DNA from 2 places in the Streptomyces sp. NPDC050806 genome. Region 2 is predicted to be linked to the other one. Evidence: predicted binding sites of a transcription regulator. Region 2 holds the regulator's gene; the other holds the start of a gene.

Region 1 (11,641 bases), on a different contig from region 2:
GAGTTGAGGCGTGTGACGAGCGATGCGACGAGAGCCCCGCGGCCGGACGGAGCGGCGGAGCCCGCCCCTGATCCGGCCGCACTGCCCGGACCCGCCCCGCAGCCGACCGGCGGCGGCCGGTTCACCCGCCTCCGGCGGCGGTTCGCGGCGCTGGGGGCAGCCAACAAGATCGCGACGGTGGGACTGGTCATCGCCGCCGTACCGGTGCTCACACCACTGGTCACCGCGGGGTACGACGCGCTGTTCGGCGAGGAAGCCATCGCCATGGACGTCAGTCAGGCCGATGACGCCTGCTCGGCCCAGTACGTCGTCCCACCGGCCCATGAGAAGCTGCGGAACGCCGTCCCGGCAGCCCCGACGCGGACCCTCACCCGATGGGAACGGGAGAAGCGGATCACCCACCTGTCAGAGGTCGGCGCGGCCATCAGCATCCGCGGCAACCTCGACAAGGCCGTACAGATCCGGGACCTGTCCCTCACCGTCACCCACCGCTCCGAGCCCACGGCCGGCCGCCTCGCCCCGCACCCCGGCTGCGGCGGCGACGGCATCCGGGAAGTGTTCGTCGTCGACCTCGACTCGCTGCCGGTCGGCCGGCCGGTCTCCAGCGGCTACCTGCTGACCAGCCCCCGCCAGGACGCGGCCCGGCAGGCGGAGAGCCAGGGCAGCCGGAACAGCCTGCGCCTTCCCAAGTCCATCGGCACCAGCGATGTGTACGACCTCCTGCTCACCGGCCGCACCCGGAGCCACTACATCGAGTGGCGGGCCACCCTCACGTGGTGGGACGGCCGGACCCTGCACCGGACAGTCATCGACAACGACGGCCGTCCCTTCCGGGTGACGGCCGGGCCCCGGCCGGCCCGGGAGGAGCGTTGAACTCCCTCCGTGCCGCACGGCGCTCGCCCGTCGCCACCGCCGTCCTCACCGTGCTGCTGCTCCACCTCCTCGGCACGCTGCCGCAGCAGGTCGACTGGGCGGACCGAAGCACCGGCGACCGGCCGCTGTCCGCGCTCCGACTGCTGACCGTCTCGCCGACGCTGCGGTTCACCGAGGCGACCGGCGCGACGGCCGTGCTCCAGGAAGCGCTGTGGACGGTGCTCTTCCTCGCCCTGCTGGGCTCGGCCGCCACGGGGCTCGCCGCCCGGACGACGGGCCGTACCAAGGCCATGACCTGCGGCGTCGCGTTCACCGTTTTCGCACCGCTCGCCCATCTGCTCGCGCTCGCCTGCCTGCGGCTGCCCGAGCTTTCCGCCGACCCCGCGCTGCGCGGCGAGGCGGCGCTCCAGCTGCTCCAGGACGCCCAGGCGGGCGCCGGCCATGCCGTGTTCCTCGGGCTGCTCGGCGGCCAGGTCGGCTATACGGTCAGCATGCTCGGTGCCGCACCGAAGGAGTCCGGACTCGCGCTCCGCGATCAGTTCCACGCCGGCATCCGCCGGTTCCGTGCCGGCCTGTACACCCTCTGGCCGCGGATCGGCGGCACACTGCTCGCGACCGCGGGCGGCGCGCTGGTGCTGGCCGTGCTGCTCTCGGACGCGCCCGGCCGGATGCTGGAGCCACTCGTACGCTTCTGGTGCGCGCCGGGCGAACTGCCCGAGCAGTGCGGAATCTGGCTGCGCGAGCAGGTCGCCAACACCGACGGGATGGCGGCGCAGGCCGGTGAGTCGCCCCGGGAGCGCGCGTTCATGCTGCTCTACGCCTGGCAGATGTTCCTGGTCGGGTACGCGGTCACGCACCTCTTCGTCAATGTGACGACGGCCGGCCTGGCCCGCGTCCCGCGCGTGCTGCTCAGCGTCTGGGCCGCGTACACCGTCGGCGCGATCGGCTTCGTCGGCGGGCTGGCGGCCGGCGCCCCGCCGGAGGAGGGCGCCGCGACAGATCCGCTCGTCAGGCAGCTGATGTTGCTCCTGCCGCCGCCCGGTCTGGAGCATGCCCTGTACGGGGCGCCGGTCGCCGCCGCGGTCTGCGCGGTCGCGGTGTGGGCGGGCAGCCGGCTCGTTCGCCGCGGCACCCGCCCGGCCCCGGCTCCGCTCGACCCCGGTCCGGCCCTCGCTCCGGGCGCCCGGCCCGCCCCATGAAACGCCCGAGGGCGGCACCCCCGCGATGGGGGTGCCGCCCTCGGTCCGTACAGCGCGTACTGCGATGAACAGCTGATCCGTTCCCGGAAGGGGTGGATCAGAAGTCCATGTCACCGCCCGGCATGCCGCCCGGGGCGCCGCCGGCGGCGGCCTTCTCCGGCTTGTCGGCGATGACGGCCTCGGTGGTGAGGAAGAGCGCCGCGATGGAGGCGGCGTTCTGCAGCGCGGAGCGGGTGACCTTGGCGGGGTCGATGATGCCCTCGGCGATCATGTCGACGTACTCGCCGGTCGCGGCGTTCAGGCCGTGACCCACGGTCAGGTTGCGCACCTTCTCCACCACGACGCCGCCCTCGAGGCCGCCGTTGACGGAGATCTGCTTCAGCGGGGCCTCCAGGGCCAGCTTCACAGCGGCGGCACCGGTGGCCTCGTCACCCTCGAGCTCAAGCTTCTCGAAGACCGAGGAAGCCTGCAGCAGGGCGACGCCACCGCCGGCAACGATGCCCTCCTCGACGGCCGCCTTCGCGTTGCGAACGGCGTCCTCGATGCGGTGCTTGCGCTCCTTGAGCTCGACCTCGGTCGCGGCACCGGCCTTGATGACCGCAACACCGCCGGCGAGCTTCGCCAGGCGCTCCTGCAGCTTCTCGCGGTCGTAGTCGCTGTCCGAGTTCTCGATCTCGGCGCGGATCTGGTTGACGCGGCCCTGGACCTGGTCGCTGTCGCCGGCACCGTCGACGATGGTGGTCTCGTCCTTGGTGATGACGACCTTGCGGGCGCGGCCGAGCAGGTCGAGACCGGCGTTCTCCAGCTTGAGGCCGACCTCCTCGGAGATGACGGTGCCACCGGTGAGGATGGCGATGTCGCCGAGCATGGCCTTGCGGCGGTCACCAAAGCCCGGGGCCTTCACGGCGACGGACTTGAAGGTGCCACGGATCTTGTTGACGACCAGGGTCGACAGGGCCTCGCCCTCGACGTCCTCCGCGATGATCAGCAGCGGCTTGCCCGACTGCATGACCTTCTCCAGCAGCGGAAGGAGGTCCTTCACGTTGGAGATCTTGGAGTTGACGATCAGGATGTACGGGTCGTCGAGCGACGCCTCCATACGCTCCATGTCGGTGGCGAAGTACGCCGAGATGTAGCCCTTGTCGAAGCGCATACCCTCGGTGAGCTCCAGCTCCAGACCGAAGGTCTGGGACTCCTCGACGGTGATGACGCCTTCCTTGCCGACCTTGTCCATGGCCTCGGCGATGAGCTCGCCGATCTGGGTGTCGGCCGCGGAGATGGAGGCGGTGGAGGCGATCTGCTCCTTGGTCTCCACGTCCTTCGCCTGCTCCAGCAGGGCGGCGGAGACGGCCTCGACGGCGCGCTCGATGCCGCGCTTCAGGGCCATCGGGTTGGCGCCGGCCGCGACGTTGCGCAGGCCCTCGCGGACCAGGGCCTGGGCCAGGACGGTCGCGGTCGTCGTGCCGTCACCGGCGACGTCGTCCGTCTTCTTCGCGACCTCCTTGACCAGCTCGGCGCCGATCTTCTCGTACGGGTCCTCGAGCTCGATCTCCTTGGCGATGGACACACCATCGTTGGTGATCGTGGGGGCGCCCCACTTCTTCTCAAGGACGACGTTGCGGCCCTTGGGGCCAAGGGTGACCTTGACGGCGTCGGCGAGCTGGTTCATCCCGCGCTCGAGACCGCGCCGTGCCTCCTCGTCGAACGCGATGATCTTGGCCATGTGAAGTGGTCCTCCCGGACAGGGGTGGAAACGCAGTGGACCGCGACGGTGCCCGCGACGGACGGCCTGCGACCCCGTGGTTCCCTGCCCCACCGGGCCGCGGACCTCACCGGCCCGATCCGAAGTTCTGTCACTCTCACCTTCAGAGTGCTAACGCAATGATTAGCACTCGGCCCCCCAGAGTGCAAGCGCCTCCACAGAAGGCTCGATGAGCGGTGGTGGTGGGCGACAGGGTGGACGCAAGCACCTCAGCCAGGCTGCGGGCTCGCGCGGCGGCTGTGCAAGGGGCCGGGCCATTGCATGCCGTGCACAACAAGAGGCCCGTACCCCCCTCAGGGAGCACGGACCTCCGTACGCTGCAGTCGGTCGGCGCTTCAGCCGGCCACGCGAACCATGTCCGCCTGCGGCCCCTTCTGACCCTGCGAGATCTCGAACTCGACCCGCTGGCCTTCCTCAAGGGTGCGGTAACCGTCCATCTGGATCGCGCTGTAGTGGACGAAAACATCCGCACCACCGTCGACCGCGATGAAGCCGTACCCCTTCTCCGCGTTGAACCACTTGACGGTGCCCTGAGCCATTCCTAACTCCCCTATTGCTGGCCCTTGCGCAGGACCGCACTCCGCGGACCCGGGTCAGACCTCACCCTCAAGGAGGGTGTGCGCCGGAACGCGTCGACCGCCGCTGAATGTATCTGGACCGATGCCCAGCGCAACAGGTCAATCGGACGAGAATTCTGCCCACGACCATTCGCCGATATCTGGCGAAGTCTCAACAATTCTGGGCAAGCCGGGCCGGGCATAGCTCATCAACACGACAAATTGCGCACACACTTTGGGCACATCTTGTCGTGTTCTCATATGCGGCGGGCACGCGCGCGAAGAGGATTCACCTCAACTGTATCGCCTTTAACGACATGGAATCGCCCCGTCCGCTTCTGTTGCGGACGGGGCGATTCCGGGGCGCGCATCCCGTCATTCACGAGACGGTGCACAAGGGGCGCACACAGGGCGCACAAAGGGGCGTACGGCCGCTTTTTCAGCAGCCGCCGGCCACCGCGGGAATGATCGAAACGCTGGCACCGTCCGGCGTCGCGGTCTCCAGGCCGCCCTCGAAGCGCACGTCGTCGTCGTTGACGTAGACGTTCACGAAGCGGCGCAGCTTGCCCTGGTCGTCCAGGACGCGGGCCGCGATGCCGTTGTGGTTCTTCTCCAGGTCCTGGATGACCTCGGAGAGCTTCGCGCCCTCGGCGGGGACCTCGGCCTGGCCGCCGGTGTAGGTGCGGAGGATGGTGGGGATGCGGACGTTGACGCTCATGTTCTTCTGCCTTCCGGTTTCAGTGGCTACGGGTGCGAGGCGGCTCTCCGGCCGGGGGCCAGGGCTCAGCCGAGGCCGGCCTCGCGGAAGGAGTCCAGGCTCGGACGGATGGTCGCGGTCGGGCCGGTGGTCGGCGCGACGGCGTCCAGCGTCTTCAGGCCGTCGCCGGTGTTCAGGACGACGAGGGACTTGGCCGGGTCGATCTGCCCGTTCTCGATGAGCTTCTTGGTGACGCCGACGGTCACGCCGCCCGCGGTCTCCGCGAAGATGCCCTCGGTGCGGGCCAGCAGCTTGATCGCGTCCACGACCTGCTCGTCGTCGACGTCCTCGACGGCGCCGCCGGTGCGGCGGGCGATGTCGAGCACGTACGGGCCGTCCGCCGGGTTGCCGATGGCCAGCGACTTGGCGATGGTGTTCGGCTTCTGCGGGCGGACCACGTCGTGGCCGGCCTTGAAGGCGGTGGACACCGGCGAGCAGCCCTCGGCCTGGGCGCCGAAGATCTTGTACGGCTTGTCCTCGACCAGGCCGAGCTTGATCAGCTCCTTGAGCCCCTTGTCGATCTTCGTGAGCTGCGAGCCCGAGGCGATCGGGATGACCAGCTGGTCCGGCAGCTCCCAGCCGAGCTGCTCGCAGATCTCGTACGCGAGCGTCTTGGAACCCTCGCCGTAGTACGGGCGGAGGTTGACGTTCACGAAGCCCCAGCCCTCGCCCAGCGGGTCGCCGATGAGCTCGGAGCAGAAGCGGTTGACGTCGTCGTAGTTGCCCTCGATGCCGACGAGGTCACCGCCGTACACCGCGGCCATGACGACCTTGCCCGCCTCCAGGTCGTGCGGGATGAACACGCAGGAGCGGAAGCCGGCCCGGCGCGCCGCGGCGCCGACGGCACCGGCCAGGTTGCCGGTGGAGGAGCAGGACAGGGTGGTGAAGCCGAAGGCGCGGGCCGCCTCGACGGCGATGGCCACGACGCGGTCCTTGAAGGAGTGCGTCGGGTTGCCGGAGTCGTCCTTCACGTACAGGCCGCCGGTGACGCCCAGCTCGGCGGCGAGCCGGTCGGCCTTGACCAGCTTGGTGAAGCCCGGGTTGAGGTTGGGCTTGTCGGCCACGTCGGCGGGGACGGGCAGCAGCGGCGCGTACCGCCAGATGTTGTCGGGACCGGCCTCGATCTGCTTCTTCAGGCCCTCGGGGTCGCCGCTCGGCAGGTCGTAGGCCACTTCGAGCGGCCCGAAACATTCCTGACAGGCGAAGATCGGGCCCAGATCGAAGCGGGTACCGCACTCGCGGCAGGACAGCGCAGCGGCGGGGCCGAGGGAGACGGCGGAAGTGGTGGTGCTTTCAGAAGCTTGCACAGCCATGGAGGCGAGGCCCTTTCTCCTCATCTTCCTCACGACGCATCTCGCCGTGAGACGGATTTGGCACCTTCCCTAGCCGGGAGCCTCGCGCGCGGGACGTCAGTGTCCTGGCGGCAAGACCGGCTGGAGGGTTGCCGGGGCTTCAACGGGCCGTATCCCTCTGCCCCTCTGGATGAGCGGTATGGCCTGCATACGAAACACAGGCGTTTGTTCAGCGGTGACCCCGGCATGCGGTGGTCATCCGCGTTGTTCAAGACTGTAACCGAAGGGGTGGATGGTTGAGATAGCCGTCCGAACCGCGAGATGGCTCACACCGCGTAGCAAGATGGCCCACACGCGTAGCAAAAGGAGACGGATACGTGCTGGAAGAGGTGGAGCGCTGGCTGGCCGGCCGCTCCTGGTCCGCCGCCGACCGACCGCTCGACCAGCTGTTGGCAGCGAAAGGGCGCACGGGGCAGACGGTCAGCGTAGTGCTGCCCGCGCTCGACGAGGAAGCCACGGTCGGCACGATCGTGGAGATCATCCGTCGTGACCTGATGTCCGACGCGATGCCGCTGGTCGATGAGCTGATCGTGGTGGATTCCGGCTCCACCGACCGCACCTCCGAGGTCGCCGCCGCGGCCGGCGCCCGGGTCGTGCACCGCGACGCGATCCTGCCGCGGCTGGCGACGGTGCCCGGCAAGGGCGAGGTGCTCTGGCGCTCGCTGCTGGCCACCAGCGGCGACATCGTCTGCTTCGTCGACGCCGACCTGCGCGAGTTCTCCGCCGACTTCGTGTCCGGGATCGTCGGGCCGCTGCTGACCGACCCGCAGGTGCAGTTCGTGAAGGCGATGTACGACCGGCCGCTGGGCGACGCCGTCGGCGGCGCCGGGGCGGGCCGGGACGGTCGTCGTGCCGGCGGCGAGCAGGGCGGGCGGGTGACCGAGCTGGTGGCCCGCCCGCTGCTCAATCTGCACTGGCCGCAGCTGGCCGGTTTCGTCCAGCCGCTCGGCGGCGAGTACGCGGCCCGGCGCTCGCTCCTGGAGCGGCTGCCCTTCCCCGTGGGATACGGCGTCGAGCTGGGCCTGCTGGTCGACGCGCTGCACACGGTCGGCCTGGACGCGCTGGCGCAGGTGGACGTGGGGGTGCGCCGGCACCGGCACCAGGACGGGCAGGCCCTGGGGCGGATGGCCGCGGCGATCTACCGCACCGCCCAGCTGCGGCTGGCGCGCGGCCACCTCGTACGGCCCCGGCTCACCCAGTTCGACCGGGGTGCGGAGGGCGGCTTCGTGCCGCGTACGACCGCGGTGGACACCGAGGAGCGGCCGCCGATGCGCGGCATACCGGAGTACGCGGAGCGGCGGGCGGCCTGAGGCCGGGGCGCGGCGGGCGGTACGGGCCCCGAGGAGCCGCGGGGATCCGGTGCGCCGGGGGCCGTCCGCGCGCTCGTGCGGGCCGCGCGCGGCGCCCGACGTGCGGCTGCGCCCGCGATGTGCTGCGGGCCGTACGTTTGAGCGGATCTGTGGCGGGTTAGTTCATCGGCATGGTCTCCTCCAGCTCAGGTGCCCAGGTTCTCGTCGCGTCCAACCGCGGCCCGGTCTCCTACGCCCTGGGCGCGGACGGCGCGCTCACTTCCCGGCGCGGCGGTGGCGGACTGGTCTCGGGCCTGTCCGCGATCGGCTCGGACGCCGGAGCCGTGTGGGTGTGCGCGGCGCTCGGCGACGGCGACCGCGAGGCGGCCCGGCGGGCCGCCTCCGGTGCCGGACTGCTGGACCCGGCCGACACCGGCGGACAGCAGGTCCGGATGCTGGACATCCCGCCCGAGGTGTTCTCCGACGCGTACAACGGCATCGCCAACTCCGTGCTGTGGTTCGTCCACCACCTGCTGTACCAGACGCCGCTGGAGCCGGCGTTCGACGCGGATTTCCGCGGCCAGTGGGCGGCCTACGAGGCGTACAACACCGCCTTCGCCGACGCGCTCGCCGAGGCCGCGGCGCCGGGCGCCGCCGTCCTCGTGCAGGACTACCACCTCACGCTGGTGCCGGGCCTGCTCCGCGAGCGCCGCCCCGACCTGCGCATCGGCCACTTCTCGCACACCCCGTGGGCGCCGCCGGACTACTTCCGGCTGCTGCCGGACGATGTGGCGGCCCAGGTGCTGCGTGGCGTCCTGGGCGGCGACCGGGCGGCGTTCCTGACCCGCCGCTGGGCCGAGGCGTTCGCCGAGTGCTGCGCGGCCGTGCTGGGCGCCGAGGTGGCGCGGGACGGGGAGGCCGGGCTGCGCGTCACGCACGAGGGCCGGACCACCCGGCTCGGCGTGCACGGCCTGGGCGCCGACGCGGACTTCCTGCGCGACCGGTCCCGGCAGCCGGACGTCGACGACCGGCTGGCGGACCTGCGCGAGCAGATCGGCACCGGCGAGGACGGCGCGCCGCGGAAGACGATCGTGCGGGTGGACCGCACGGAGCTGTCGAAGAACATCGTGCGCGGGCTGCGGGCGTACCGGCGGCTGCTGGCCGACCGGCCCGAGTGGCGCGGCCGGGTCGTCCACATAGCGTTCGCCTACCCCTCGCGGCAGGACCTGGCGGTGTACCGGGAGTACACCGAGGAGGTCGCGCGGCTGGCCGGGGAGATCAACGACGAGTTCGGCACGGCCGGCTGGCTGCCGGTCGTGCTGCATGTGAAGGACGACTTCGCGCGTTCCCTGGCGGCCTACCGGCTCGCCGACGTCGCGCTGGTCAACCCCATCCGCGACGGCATGAACCTGGTCGCCAAGGAGGTGCCGGTGGTCTCGGAGGCGGGCTGCGCGCTGGTGCTCTCCCGGGAGGCCGGGGCCTGTGCTGAGCTGGCGGACGACGCGCTGGTGGTCAATCCGTACGACATCGAGGCGACGGCCGGCGCGCTGCACGAGGCGTTGACGATGCCCCAGGACGAGCGCGCGGAACGTTCGAAGCGGCTGGCCATGGCGGCGACGGCGCTGCCGCCCGCGCAGTGGTTTTTGGACCAGCTCCGGGCCCTGCGGGGCTGAGGCCGACCGGGTTCCGGGCTGCCCCGGACAGTGCTTTTGCCGGCTGCCCCGCCGTCGTGGTCGCTCGCGCAGTTCCCCGCGCCCCTTCAGGGCGCGGGCTTCGCCGCCTCCGCGAGGGCCGTCAGCAGCTGCACCACCCCGGCCGGGCCCGGTACGACCAGGTCGGCGCGGTCGGCCAGTTCCTCGGCGCCCTCGCCGACCGTCGCCGAGCTGCACACCAGCACCCCGGGCTGTCCCTGGTCGCGGAGCGCGTCGACGGCGGCGTACGCGGCCAGGTCGCCGAGGTCGTCCCCGGCGTAGAGGACCGCGCCCGCCGCCACCTCCCGCAGGTACGACGTGAGCGCCACGCCCTTGTCGACGCCGGGCGGGCGCAGCTCCAGGACGAAGCGGCCGGGCTCGACGATCAGACCGTGCCGCCCGGCGAGGTCGGCCAGCGGCGCGCGCAGCGCCTCAAAGGTGCCCTGCGGGTCAGGGGTGCGGCGGGTGTGCACGGCGACGGCCCGGCCGCCCTTGGTCTCGATGGCGTCCTCGACGGGCGCGTCCCGCCAGGCACCGGTGCCCGCCAGCAGGCCGGGCAGCTCGGCGGCCGCGGCGGCGACGCCGGGCGGCGGCGCGGGCGCGTCGATCCGGCCGGTGGCGGCGTCCCAGCGCTCCGCGCCGTAGTGCCCGAGGACGACGAGGTGGTCCAGGCCGTCCGCCGCGGCGAAACCGCCGAGCCGTACGGCGGTCTCCGCCGGCCGGCCGGTGATCACCACGACGGCGCGCAGCAGCGGCGCGAGGCGGGCGAGGGCCGGAACGACGCCGGGGTGCGCGCGGGCCTGTTCGGGGTCGGGGACGATGTCGGCGAGGGTGCCGTCGAAGTCGAGCGCGACGACGGCTTCGGCGGGCCGGGCGAGGAGGGTGGCCAGGCCCGCGCGGCCCGCTTCGGACACCGGCTGCGCGAGGAGGTTCTCGGGGCTGCCCATGGGGCCGAGCCTATCGGTGGGCCGGGGCGCGCGGAGGGCGTACGGAGATCTTGAGCGCCGGACACGGCGCGGGCTCAGCGACGTGCGCACCGGAGACGCGTCCCCACCCACTACTCAACGACGCGCCCGCCGCTCCTCTCGGACTCGGCGCAGCTGCGGACCGGCCGGGGCACTCGGCGTCCGTCATCGACGCGCCCGCCGCTCCTCCCGCACCCGGCGCAGCCGATTCACCGTCACGGGGTCGTGGGCGAGCGCGCGCGGGTCGTCCAGGAGGGCGTTGAGCAGCTGGTAGTAGCGGGTCGGCGAGATGCCGAGCCGCTCGCGCACGGCGCGCTCCTTGGCGCCGGGGCCGGGCCAGGAGCGGCGCTCCACGGCGAGCACGGCCTCGTCGCGCGCTGACAGCTGCTCGGACGGCGATTCGGACACCACACGACCACGATAGCCCCGCGGTACGACATCCCTACTGATCACCCGGGCGGGCGGCGCCGGCCGTCCGTCGTCAGCGGGTCGCGCTGTCCGCCTCGTTCGCGGTGTTCTCGATGTCGGTGAGGACCTGCTGCGGGTCGCCGTCGCTGCCGACCGCGCCGCCCATCTTGGCCTTGACGGTCTTGCTGACGAGGGGCCAGGAGGTCTTGTCGGCGGGGTAGAACTCCGCGTCCGGCAGCTGCGTGAGGAAGCCGTGCAGCTTCTTGTACTTGTCCTCGGCGAGCATGTCCTGGGAGGCGGAGACGGTGACCGGGAGGAGGCCGTAGTCGCCGGAGAACTTCAGGACGTTGCCCTTGTCGTAGACGAAGTCGAGGAACTTGCCGATCTCGGCGCGGTGCCCGTGCTGCTTGAAGCCCATCATCCAGTCGGCGACGCCCATGGTGGACTTGGCGGGGCCGTTGATGCCGGGGAGTGCGACGGTGCCGTAGTCGACGCCCTTGGCCTTGGCCTGCTGCATGAGGGTGGGGTGGCCGTTGAGCATGCCCACCTTGCCGTCGGCGAAGGCGTCGAAGCCGGCCTGGCGGTTGAGCTTCGCGGGGTCGCCGCCGGTCAGGCCGGGAGTGACGAGGTTGTCCTTGACCCACTTGAACGTGCGGACGTTCTGCCGCGAGTCGATCGTGTACTTGCCTATGGAGTCGGTGTAGCCGCCGCCTCCGCTCAGCATCCAGATCATCGTCTCGGCCTGGGTCTCCTCGGGGCCGAGCGGCAGCGCGAACGGCGTCTTCACG
Region 2 (11,641 bases):
CGCTCGGGCGGTCAGCTCTTCGACGACGAGGACGGCCTCGCGCGGGCCCTCGCGGAGTGCGCGGGGCTGGGCGCGGACGGCGTCGCCGAGCACCTCAGGAGCCGGGTGCACGCCTTCGCGCCGACCCCGCCCGACGACGACCTGGCGCTGCTGGTCCTCCAGGCGCTGCGGCCGTAGCGGCACGGGGGAGAGGGCACTCGCCGGGTACCGGACAATGGAGGCATGCCTTCTGCACTCCCCGACGGCGAGCCCCTGCCCGAGGACGGGGCGCTGCCCGCCTCCGCCCTGGCCGGAGCGGGCGAGCGGCCCCTCGGGTTCTATCTGCACGTGCCGTACTGCGCGACCCGCTGCGGATACTGCGACTTCAACACCTACACCGCGAACGAGCTGCGCGGCTCCGGCGGCGCGCTCGCCTCGCGCGAGAACTACGCCGACACGCTGATCGAGGAGATCCGGCAGGCCCGCAAGGTCCTCGGCGCCGACCCCCGGCGCGTCGAGACGGTCTTCGTCGGCGGCGGCACCCCGACGCTGCTGCCCGCTGCCGACCTCTCCCGGATGCTCGCCGCGATCCGCGACGAATTCGGCTTCACGCCGGACGCGGAGATCACCACCGAGGCGAACCCGGAGTCCGTCGACCCGCGCTACCTCGCGGAGCTCCGCGCCGGCGGCTTCAACCGGGTCTCCTTCGGCATGCAGAGCGCCAAGCAGCACGTCCTGAAGATCCTCGACCGTACGCACACCCCGGGCCGGCCCGAGGCCTGCGTCGCCGAGGCCCGCGCCGCCGGCTTCGACCACGTCAACCTCGACCTGATCTACGGCACGCCCGGCGAGTCCGACGACGACTGGCGGGCCACCCTGGACGCGGCCGTCGGCGCCGGTCCGGACCACGTCTCCGCCTATGCGCTGATCGTCGAGGAGGGCACGCAGCTCGCCCGCCGCATCCGCCGCGGCGAGGTCCCGATGACGGACGACGACGAACACGCCGACCGCTACCTCATCGCCGAGGAGACCCTGACCGCGGCGGGCTTCACCTGGTACGAGGTCTCCAACTGGGCCACCTCGGCCCCGGCCCGCTGCCGCCACAACGAGCTGTACTGGACCGGCGCGGACTGGTGGGGCGCGGGCCCCGGCGCGCACAGCCACGTCGGCGGCGTCCGCTGGTGGAACGTGAAGCACCCCGGCGCGTACGCCCAGGCACTCTCCGAGGGCCGCACGCCGGGCGCGGGCCGCGAGGTCCTGTCGGCCGAGGACCGCCGCGTCGAACGCATCCTCCTGGAACTGCGGCTGGCGGCCGGGTGCCCGCTGTCCCTGCTCCGCCCCGACGGCCTCGCCGCGGCGGAGAAGGCCCTGGCCGACGGCCTCCTGGACCCGGCCCCGTACGAGGCCGGCCGGGCCGTCCTGACACTGCGCGGCCGACTGCTGGCGGACGCGGTGGTGCGGGACCTGGTCGACTGACCCCGGCCGGGGTCAGTCCGCCGGTGCCGTGACGAAGTCGATCAGTTCCTCCACCCGTCCCAGCAGCGCCGGCTCCAGGTCCTTGTACGAGTGGACCGAGGCGAGGATGCGCTGCCAGGCGGCGCCCGTGTTCTCCGGCCAGCCGAGTGCCCGGCAGACGCCCGTCTTCCAGTCCTGGCCGCGGGGGACCGAGGGCCAGGCGGGGATGCCGACGGAGGCGGGCTTCACGGCCTCCCAGATGTCGATGTAGGGATGGCCGACGATCAGGACGTTCGCGTCCGTGACCGACGCGGCGATGCGGGACTCCTTGGAACCGGGCACGAGGTGGTCGACGAGGACGCCGAGCCGGGCGTCCGGGCCGGGGGAGAAGGAGCCGACGATCGAGGGAAGGTCGTCGACGCCTTCCAGGTACTCCACGACGACGCCCTCGATGCGCAGGTCGTCGCCCCAGACGCGTTCCACCAGCTCCGCGTCGTGGCGGCCCTCGACGTAGATGCGGCCGGCGCGGGCCACACGGGCGCGGGCACCCGGGACGGCGAGGGAGCCGGAGGCGGTGCGCCGCGGCCCCTGGGGGCGTGCGGACGCGGCGGAGGGGCGTACGAGAGTGACGACCTTGCCCTCCAGCAGGAAGCCGCGGGGCGTCATCGGGAAGACCCGGTGCTTGCCGAAGCGGTCCTCCAGGGTGACGGTCGGGCCCTCGGCGGTCTTCTCGCAGCGGATGACGGCACCGCAGAACCCCGTGGCGACCTCCTCCACGACGAGGTCGGGCTCGGCCGGCACCTCGGGCGCGGGGCGCTGCTTCTTCCACGGAGGGGTCAGGTCGGGGCCGTATTCTCTGCTGCGCATTCGACAGACGATATGCGGGGCGGGCGTCCCCCGGGTGGGCTAGCCGGGCGACACGCCGAAGCGGCGGGCCAGCTCGTCGCGCTGGGCGCGGACGAAGCGGGCATCCACGACGGCGCCGTGGCCGGGTACGTACCGTGCGTCCTCGCCGCCGAGGGACAGCAGCCGGTCCAGCGCGGCCGGCCAGCAGGCGGGGAGCGCGTCGGGCCCGGCCTGCGGTTCCCCCGACTCCTCGACGAGGTCGCCGCAGAAGACGATCTCCGGCTCACCCGGCCCGCACCGCACGCAGACCGCCAGGTCGTGCGCGGTGTGCCCGGGCCCGACGTTCGCCAGCAGGACGCGGCGGTCGCCCAGGTCGAGGGTGCGCTCCCCGCAGATCGCGTGATCGGGGACGACGAGGGTGTCCACGGCCACCGCCGTCGCCTCCGGGTCGGCCCCGTTCCGTACCGCGTCGCCGGCCAGCGCCTCCGGCTCGCGGCGCAGCAGCTCGCCCAGCCCGGTCGGCCCGAAAACCGTCACTCCCGCGAACGCCGCGGTGCCCAGCACATGGTCGAAGTGCGGATGGGTGAGGACGATGTGCGTCACCTCACGGCCCAGGACGTCGCGCACCTGGCGGCGCAGCTCGGCGCCCTCGCGCAGCCCGGACCCCGTGTCGATCAGGAGAACGCCGGTGGTGCCGGCCACGACCCCGGCGGTGGCGTCCCAGGTCGGCAGCCGGCGCCGCGCGACGCCGTCCGCGAGCCGTTCCCACCCGGCCTCTTCCCAAGTCGTGCGCATACCGCGACGCTAGCCCGTATACCGGGAAATCGCGCGCGGCCGCCCGGCTGACCTGGGCCGATCCCGGGGACACGGACCGGTCTCGGCGCGATACGGTGGCCCGCCGGGCCGCGAGCCGTGTCGCCCGGCCTTGCCCCGGCCGTGCTACCCGGCCGTACACTGGACGGGGTTTGGCACTCGGGCAGGTCGAGTGCCAGGGACGGCCGGCCGGGCCGCCCCGGACGGACGGCCGCGAACGGCCTGGCGAGAGCGCGGGACTGGAGGTGTACGCGATGCTCAGCGAACGCAGACTCGAAGTGCTGCGTGCCATCGTCCAGGACTACGTCGGCACCGAGGAGCCCGTCGGCTCCAAGGCGCTCACGGAGCGCCACCAGCTCGGCGTCTCGCCCGCCACCGTCCGCAACGACATGGCCGCGCTGGAGGACGAGGGCTTCATCGCCCAGCCTCACACGAGCGCCGGCCGTATCCCCACCGACAAGGGCTACCGCCTGTTCGTCGACAAGCTGGCGGCCGTCAAGCCGCTGTCGGGTCCCGAGCGCAAGGCGATCCACAGCTTCCTCGACAGCGCGGTGGACCTCGACGACGTCGTGGCCCGTACGGTCCGGCTGCTCGCGCAGCTGACCCGGCAGGTCGCGGTGGTGCAGTACCCCTCGCTGACCCGGTCCACCGTCCGGCACGTGGAACTGCTGTCGCTGGCGCCCGCGCGGCTGATGCTCGTCCTGATCACCGATACCGGGCGGGTCGAGCAGCGCATGATCGACTGCCCCGCGCCGTTCGGCGAAACGTCCCTGGCGGACCTGCGGGCGCGGCTCAACAGCCGTGTCGTGGGGCGCCGGTTCACGGATGTGCCGCAACTGGTGCAGGACCTTCCCGAGTCCTTCGAGGCGGAGGACCGGGGCACGGTCTCGACAGTGCTGTCGGTGTTGCTGGAGACTCTGGTGGAGGAGACCGAGGAGCGGCTGATGATCGGCGGTACCGCCAATCTCACGCGCTTCGGTCATGATTTCCCGCTGACGATCCGGCCGGTGCTGGAGGCGCTGGAGGAGCAGGTCGTGCTCCTCAAGCTGCTGGGAGAGGCCAAGGACTCGAGCATGACCGTGCGCATCGGGCACGAGAACGCTCACGAGGGCCTCACTTCCACATCGGTCGTCGCCGTCGGCTACGGTTCGGGCGACGAGGCAGTCGCCAAACTCGGCGTGGTCGGACCGACCCGCATGGACTACCCCGGAACGATGGGAGCGGTACGCGCAGTGGCACGTTACGTCGGACAGATCCTCGCGGAGTCGTAAGTGGCCACGGACTACTACACGGTCCTCGGTGTCAGTCGCGACGCCTCGCAGGACCAGATCAAGAAGGCTTTCCGGCGGCTGGCGCGCGAGCTGCACCCGGATGTGAACCCCGATCCCAAGACCCAGGAGCGGTTCAAGGAGATCAACGCCGCTTACGAGGTGCTGTCGGACCCGCAGAAGAAGCAGGTCTACGACCTCGGCGGGGACCCGAATTCCCAGGGCGGCGGCGCCGGTGCCGGCGGCTTCGGTGCGGGCTTCGGCAACTTCTCCGACATCATGGACGCGTTCTTCGGCACGGCGTCGCAGCGCGGGCCGCGCTCGCGCACCCGGCGCGGCCAGGACGCGATGATCCGGCTGGACGTGGAGCTGCACGAGGCCGCGTTCGGTACGACCAAGGACATCCAGGTCGACACGGCGGTCGTGTGCACGACCTGCTCCGGCGAGGGCGCCGCGCCCGGCACCTCCGCGCAGACCTGTGACATGTGCCGCGGCCGCGGCGAGGTCTCGCAGGTCACCCGGTCCTTCCTGGGCCAGGTCATGACCTCGCGGCCCTGCCCGCAGTGCCAGGGGTTCGGCACGGTCGTACCGACCCCGTGCCCCGAGTGCGCGGGCGACGGCCGCATCCGGTCCCGCCGGACGCTCACGGTCAAGATCCCGGCCGGTGTCGACAACGGCACCCGCATCCAGCTCGCGGGCGAGGGCGAGGTCGGCCCCGGCGGCGGCCCGGCCGGCGACCTGTACGTCGAGATCCACGAGGTCGCGCACCCGGTCTTCCAGCGGCGCGGCGACGACCTGCACTGCACGGTCACGATCCCGATGACCGCGGCGGCGCTGGGCACGAAGTGTCCGCTGGAGACGCTGGACGGGGTGCGCGACGTCGACATCCGGCCCGGCACCCAGTCCGGCCAGTCCATCCCGCTGCACGGCTGCGGCATCACGCACCTGCGCGGCGGCGGCCGCGGCGACCTGGTCGTCCACGTCGAGGTGCAGACCCCCGGCAAGCTCGACGCGGAGCAGGAGGAGCTGCTGACCCGGCTCGCCAAGCTCCGCGGCGAGGAGCGCCCCACGGGGCAGTTCCAGCCGGGCCAGCAGGGCCTCTTCTCGCGTCTGAAGGATGCGTTCAACGGGCGGTAGGCGCGGGCCGGGGGTCCGGGGGTCGTCCCCCGGACAGGCACGGTCAGCCGGGACAGCAGGGCCTCTTCTCGCGCCTGAAGGATGCGTTCAACGGGCGGTAGGCACCGGGCCGGGGGGCCCGCGGATCATCCCCCGGACAGGCACAGCCAACGGCCGGTAGAAGCCGTTGGAATGTACGCGTCACGGCCGCCCCCGATTCGGGGGCGGCCGTGACGCGTGACACGATATGGACATGCCCACCGCGCTGACCGAGCTGAGCGCTCACCCGATCGTGCAGGCTCCCATGGCCGGCGGCGCCTCGTGCCCCGAGCTGGCCGCGGCCGTCAGCGGGGCCGGCGGCCTGGGCTTCCTCGCCGCGGGCTACAAGACGGCCGACGGCATGTACCAGGAGATCGAGCGGCTGCGCGGAATGACCGGCCGGCCCTTCGGCGTGAACCTCTTCATGCCGCATCCGGAGCTCGCCGACGACGCGGCCGTCGAGGTCTACCGCGACCAGCTCGCGGGCGAGGCCGACTGGTACAAGGCCGCGCTCGGCGACCCCCGGGGCGCCGCCGACGACGGGTACGAGGCCAAGCTCGCCATCCTCCGTGAGGACCCGGTACCGGTCGTCTCGTTCACCTTCGGCTGCCCCACCGCCGAGACCGTCGAGTCCCTGGCCCGGGTGGGCACGTACACCGTCGTGACCGTCACCACGGCCGCCGAGGCGCGCGCCGCGCAGGCGGCCGGCGCCGACGCCGTGTGCGTGCAGGGCATAGAAGCGGGCGGCCACCAGGGCACCCACCGCGACGACCCGCAGAGCGACGGCACCGGCGCGGGCGTCGGCCTGCTGGCGCTGATCGCCGAGGTCCGCGAGGCGGTGCGGCTGCCGGTCATCGCGGCGGGCGGCCTGATGCGCGGCGCGCAGATCGCCGCCGTACTGGCGGCCGGCGCGGCGTCCGCGCAGCTCGGTACGGCCTTCCTGGCCTGCCCCGAGTCCGGCGCCCACCCGCTGCACAAGCAGGCGCTGACCGACCCCCTGTACACGCGCACCGAGCTGACCCGGGCGTTCTCCGGGCGCCCGGCCCGCGGGCTGGCGAACCGTTTCCTGCGCGAACACGGCCCGTACGCGCCGGCCGCCTACCCGGCCGTCCACCTCCTCACCTCACCGGTACGCAAGGCCGCGGCCAAGGCCGGCGATCCGCAGGCCATGAGCCTGTGGGCGGGCCAGGGCCACCGGCTGGCCCGGCGGCTGCCCGCCGCCGAGCTGATGGAGGTGCTGGCGGCCGAACTGGCCGCGGCGCGCGCCGAATCGAACCCCGCCGGCCCCGCCGGATCCGGACCTCTTGGGAGTGCCTCGTGACCGCCCCGGTCTTCCTCGTCGACTCACTGGCCGGCGCCGCGCCGGGCGCTGCCCTCACCCTGGACGGCCCCGAGGGACGCCACGCGGTCTCCGTACGCCGGCTGCGCGTCGGCGAGGAGATCGTGCTCACGGACGGCTCGGGAAGGGGCGCGTACGGGACGGTCGCCGCGGTCGAGGGCAAGGACCGCCTCGACGTCGCCGTGACGGACGTACGGACCGAGGAGGCGCCGCGGCCCCGCATCACGGTCGTGCAGGCGCTGCCCAAGGGCGACCGCGGCGAACTGGCCGTGGAGACCATGACCGAGACCGGCGTGGACGCGATCGTGCCGTGGCAGGCGTCCCGTTGTGTGACGCAGTGGAAGGGCGAGCGGGGCGCCAAGTCGCTGACGAAGTGGCGCAACACCGCCCGGGAGGCCGGGAAGCAGGCCAGGCGCCTGATGTTCCCGGAGGTCGCGGCGGCGGCCTCGACGAAGGACGTGGCGGAGCTGCTGAGCGGCGCCGCCTTCGCCGCCGTGCTCCACGAGGAGGGCAGCGAGCCGCTGGCCCGCGCCGAACTCCCCGCCGACGGCGGCATCGTGCTCGTCGTCGGGCCCGAGGGCGGGGTGTCCCCCGAGGAGCTGGAACTGTTCGCGGCGGCCGGGGCGAAGCCGTACCGGCTCGGCGCGAGCGTGCTGCGCACCTCCACCGCCGGCACGGCTGCCACGGCGCTGCTGCTGGGCCGTACGGGCCGCTGGGACTGAGCGCAGCGGGGCCCGTACGGCCTCGCGGCCTCAGATCAGCGTGGCGTCGAGCGTGATGTTCTTGACGCCCGCCAGTGCCTGGCTGACCGGGCAGTTCTTCTTGGCGTCCTCGGCGGCGGCCCGGAAGTCGTCCTGGGACAGGCCGGGCACCTTGGCCCGCACGGTCAGTGCGATGGCGGTGATGCCCTCGCCCGGCTGGAAGGTGACGTCGGCCCGGGTGTCGACCGTCTCGACGGTGTAGCCCTGGCCGGCCAGGCCGTGCGAGAACGCCATGGAGTAGCAGGAGGAGTGGGCCGCCGCGATCAGCTCCTCAGGGCTGGTCTTCCCGCCCGGCTCCTCGGCGCGGGCCGGCCAGCTCACGTCGTACGTACCGACCTTGGAGGAGTCCAGGGCCACCTGGCCCTTGCCCTCCATCAGGTTGCCTTCCCAGTGGGTCTTGGCCGTGCGCGTCGTTGCCATGGTGGGTCGCTCCCGTAGGTGGCGGAACTTGACTCTTCGCGCCCCAGGTTAGTGACGATCGGCGTGGCCCGGGCCGCGCCGCGCGGAGTTGGCCGGAGCGGGCCTGTCGGGCCGCGCGGCGCCGGTGGCACGCTGCCGGACATGAAGGGACGCGTGCGGGGCCGTTGGTTACGGGCGTTGGCAGCGGCGGGTGCCGCGGGTGCGGTGGCCGCAGGAACAGCGGCGTGCGAGCCCACCGGTTACTCCAACACATCTGCGATAGCGGTGACGACGGATCGTCAGGCAACCCGGGCGCTGGAGTGGGAGAGCGTCAATGTGAGCTGGCTGAGCTGTACGGCGTCGGCGCCCAACGGCGGCGAACCGGCACCCAGGGCGACCGCCGACGCCACCCCCGTCACGACGGACCGCGCCCGGGTCAGCTGCCAGGGCCAGACCGTCAGCGGGGAGCGGATCGCCATCAACGGCAATGTGACCAGGGTGGTCGACGGCCGGTGCGTGGAGGGCAGCGGCCTGGTCGCCAGGGTCGACGACCGGGTGATCTTCCGTACGAACACCATCGGCAACTGCAACGCCCCGGCCTCCGGCAGCACGGACCGGCCCAACGAGGGTTCCACCTCCCGGCCCGCACGCGATGACAACAGCGGTGGCGGCGGCGAGGACGGCAGCAGCGGCGGCGGGGGCGGCAGCGAACCCGGGAACAGCGGCGGCAACAGCGGCGGTGGCGGCAGCGACAACGGGGACGGCAACGGAAACGACAACGGCGGGGGCGGCGGCCGGAACGGCGACGGCTGGAACGGCGACGGCCACGACGACGGGAACGGCGGTCACGACGGCGACCACGGTGACGGCCACGACGACTGCCCCGACGGCGACCACGACAACGGTCACCACGACGACCAGGGCGACCACGACGAGGGCAAGTGGGACGAGGGCAAGGACGGTCACGACGACGGTAAGTGGGACGAAGGCAAGGACGACGGCGGCAAGTGGGAGGACGGCAAGGACGGTCACGACGGGGGCAAGTCGGACGACGGCAAGTGGGACGAGGGCAAGGACGCTGAGGACGACCCGGGTGACGGCGCGAAGGACCGTTCCGGCACGTGGGTGGCACGGTAGTGACGGTCTCCCGGCCGCCGGTCGGTACGATGCGGGTCGTACGAGCCGACGACCCGTGAGGAGCGCTCCGGTGGCGGGAGAACCGCAGGCCGACTGCCTGTTCTGCAAGATCGTGGCGGGCGACGTGCCCGCGACGATCGTCCGAGAGACCGAGACGACCGTCGCCTTCCGCGACATCAACCCCCAGGCGCCGACCCACGTCCTGGTGATCCCCAAGGTTCACCACCCGGACGCCGCGTCGCTGGCCGCCGCCGAGCCGCAGATCGCCGCCGACGTGCTGCGCGAGGCGGGCGAGGTCGCGGCCGAGGAGAAGATCGACGGCACCGGCTTCCGCATCGTCTTCAACACCGGCTCCGGCGCCGGTCAGACCGTCTTCCACGCGCACGCCCACGTACTCGGCGGCCGCGGCCTCAACTGGCCCCCCGGATAACCACCGGGGCCGCCCTGCGGACACCTCCGCCGTGCGGACACCTCCGCCGTGCGGACACCTCCGCCCTGTGGACAACTCGGGGCCGCTCCCCCGGACCGCATAAAATCCCCGGTCGTAAGGGGGGCCACAAGCCGAACCGTTACTGCCCGGCCGCCCCTTCGGCCCCGGGGCCCAGCTCGGCCCACCGGCCTCAGCTCGGCCCCGGCCCTCCGCCCCGGCCCCCGACCGCGCCCCCGGCCCCCGCCCCTCGGAGCAGGATCAGCACCTTGTCCGTACGTGAACTGGTCGTTCTCGGCACCGCCAGCCAGGTGCCCACCCGGCACCGCAATCACAACGGCTACCTGCTGCGCTGGGACGGTGCCGGGCTGCTCTTCGATCCCGGTGAGGGAACGCAGCGCCAGATGCTGCGGGCCGGGGTCGCCGCGCACGACCTGAACCGGCTGTGCGTCACGCACTTCCACGGTGACCACAGCCTGGGGCTGGCCGGGGTGATCCAGCGGATCAACCTCGACCGGGTGCCGCATCCGGTCACCGCGCACTACCCCGCGAGCGGGGCGCACTTCTTCGAGCGGCTGCGCTATTCGACGGCGTACCGGGAGACCGTGCGGCTGCGCCAGGAGCCGGTGTCCGGTGACGGCGGCACCCTCGCGGAGACGCCGGCCTTCACGCTCACCGCGCGCCGCCTCTCGCACCCGGTCGAGTCCTACGGCTACCGCCTCCAGGAGCCGGACGGGCGGCGGATGCTGCCCGAGCGGCTGGCCGCGCACGGCATCGCGGGACCGGAGGTCGGCCGGCTGAACCGGGAGGGCTCGGTCGTCCGCGAGGACGGCCGTACGGTCACCCTGGAGGAGGTCAGCGAGGTACGGCCGGGCCAGTCGTTCGCGTTCGTGATGGACACCCGGCTGTGCGTCGGCGCGCACGAGCTGGCGGCGGGCTGCGACATGCTCGTCATCGAGTCCACGTTCCTGGACGGCGACCGGCAGCTGGCCGAGGAGCACGGCCACCTGACGGCGGGCCAGGCGGCCATGGTCGCGCGCAACGCCGGCGTCCGGCACCTGGTGCTCACGCACTTCTCGCAGCGCTACGCGGACCCGGCGGAATTTGAGCGCGAGGCCCGTGCGGCCGGTTACGACGGCGAACTGACCGTCGCCCGGGACCTGATGCGGGTGCCGCTGCCCAAGCGCCGCCCGGCCCCGGGCGGCGGCCCCGGCCCGTACCCCGCCCCCTGCCCTGATCAGGGCAGGTAGTACATCGGGTTCGGCAGCTTGAAGGTGCGGTTCGCGTAGCCGCCCTTCAGGTCCGAGTGCTGGTCGCCGAAGTTGGCCACGATGTCGTAGCCGAGCGACTCGATGTGCTTGCGGGTGCCGGACTTGTACTCGATCGTCGAGCAGCCGGCGCCGCAGGGCAGGTAGGCCGGCGGGTTCTCCTTGTCCTTGAGGTAGACGTGGCCGCGGTCCAGCGGGACGTCGTAGCCGACGTTCTTGAGGTTGCGGACGCTCCAGGCGCGCTGGGCCTCCTTGCGGCCGGTGACGAAGAAGACCTCGTACCCCTTGGCGCGGGCGTGGTTCACCAGCGCGTCCATCCCGAAGACCGGCTCCATGTCGTGGCTCTTCAGGTACGCGTCCTGGGCCTTGTCGCTGAAGGCGAAGCCGATCCGCAGCTCGAAGTTGTAGGTCAGCAGGGTGGTGTCGTCCATGTCGAGCACGATGGCGGGCTTGCCGGAGCCGCCGTGGTGCCGCGCGGCCGAGTCCAGGTACCGCTGCGCCTTCGCCTCGATGCCGCGGACCTGGCGGGCGTAGTTGCTCTTGGGGGAGGCGTAGTGCTCCCCGTCGGCGGTCACGGTGTCGCCGTAGTACGCCTTGATCCGGTCCTGCACCTGGGTGAGGTTCGGTATCTCCTTGTCCGAGTGCGGGACGGAGTGCTCGGCGGTGGCCTGGCCGACGCCGAACGCCGTGGTGGCGGCGACGGCCGCGGCGGCGGCGAGGGCGCCCAGGCGCGCGCGGAAACGCATGTACTTCTCCTGCGGGGTGGGGCGGAAAGGGGGACCCCGGTAGATCTA

Evidence for each region. Region 2 encodes HrcA, which represses chaperone genes, less so after heat shock. Its sites were predicted from a motif close to TTNGCACTCNGNNNNNCNGAGTGCNAA; they were not measured.
Region 1: the regulator HrcA is predicted to act here: its motif matches at 3,958-3,984, upstream of groL (chaperonin GroEL).

What each region holds. Positions count from the first base shown of each region.
Region 1 covers NZ_JBVJIF010000007.1:122,096-133,736, reverse strand. Annotated here, with positions in the region: gene ACZ6WH_RS22735 (hypothetical protein) at 13-873, shown strand; gene ACZ6WH_RS22730 (hypothetical protein) at 870-2,072, shown strand; gene groL (chaperonin GroEL) at 2,170-3,795, opposite strand; gene ACZ6WH_RS22720 (cold-shock protein) at 4,170-4,373, opposite strand; gene ACZ6WH_RS22715 (MoaD/ThiS family protein) at 4,831-5,109, opposite strand; gene thrC (threonine synthase) at 5,175-6,461, opposite strand; SAM riboswitch class I at 6,479-6,637, opposite strand; gene ACZ6WH_RS22705 (glucosyl-3-phosphoglycerate synthase) at 6,818-7,810, shown strand; gene ACZ6WH_RS22700 (alpha,alpha-trehalose-phosphate synthase (UDP-forming)) at 7,981-9,462, shown strand; gene otsB (trehalose-phosphatase) at 9,549-10,427, opposite strand; gene ACZ6WH_RS22690 (DUF3263 domain-containing protein) at 10,611-10,856, opposite strand; gene ACZ6WH_RS22685 (extracellular solute-binding protein) at 10,927-11,641, opposite strand, start outside.
Region 2 covers NZ_JBVJIF010000009.1:5,544-17,184, reverse strand. Annotated here, with positions in the region: gene ACZ6WH_RS27420 (SpoIIE family protein phosphatase) at 1-177, shown strand, start outside; gene hemW (radical SAM family heme chaperone HemW) at 223-1,455, shown strand; gene ACZ6WH_RS27410 (DUF3097 domain-containing protein) at 1,468-2,301, opposite strand; gene ACZ6WH_RS27405 (MBL fold metallo-hydrolase) at 2,341-3,075, opposite strand; gene hrcA (heat-inducible transcriptional repressor HrcA) at 3,348-4,364, shown strand; gene dnaJ (molecular chaperone DnaJ) at 4,365-5,498, shown strand; gene ACZ6WH_RS27390 (nitronate monooxygenase) at 5,731-6,837, shown strand; gene ACZ6WH_RS27385 (16S rRNA (uracil(1498)-N(3))-methyltransferase) at 6,834-7,577, shown strand; gene ACZ6WH_RS27380 (OsmC family protein) at 7,608-8,036, opposite strand; gene ACZ6WH_RS27375 (hypothetical protein) at 8,301-9,152, shown strand; gene ACZ6WH_RS27370 (histidine triad nucleotide-binding protein) at 9,223-9,582, shown strand; gene ACZ6WH_RS27365 (ribonuclease Z) at 9,849-10,829, shown strand; gene ACZ6WH_RS27360 (HAD family acid phosphatase) at 10,817-11,593, opposite strand.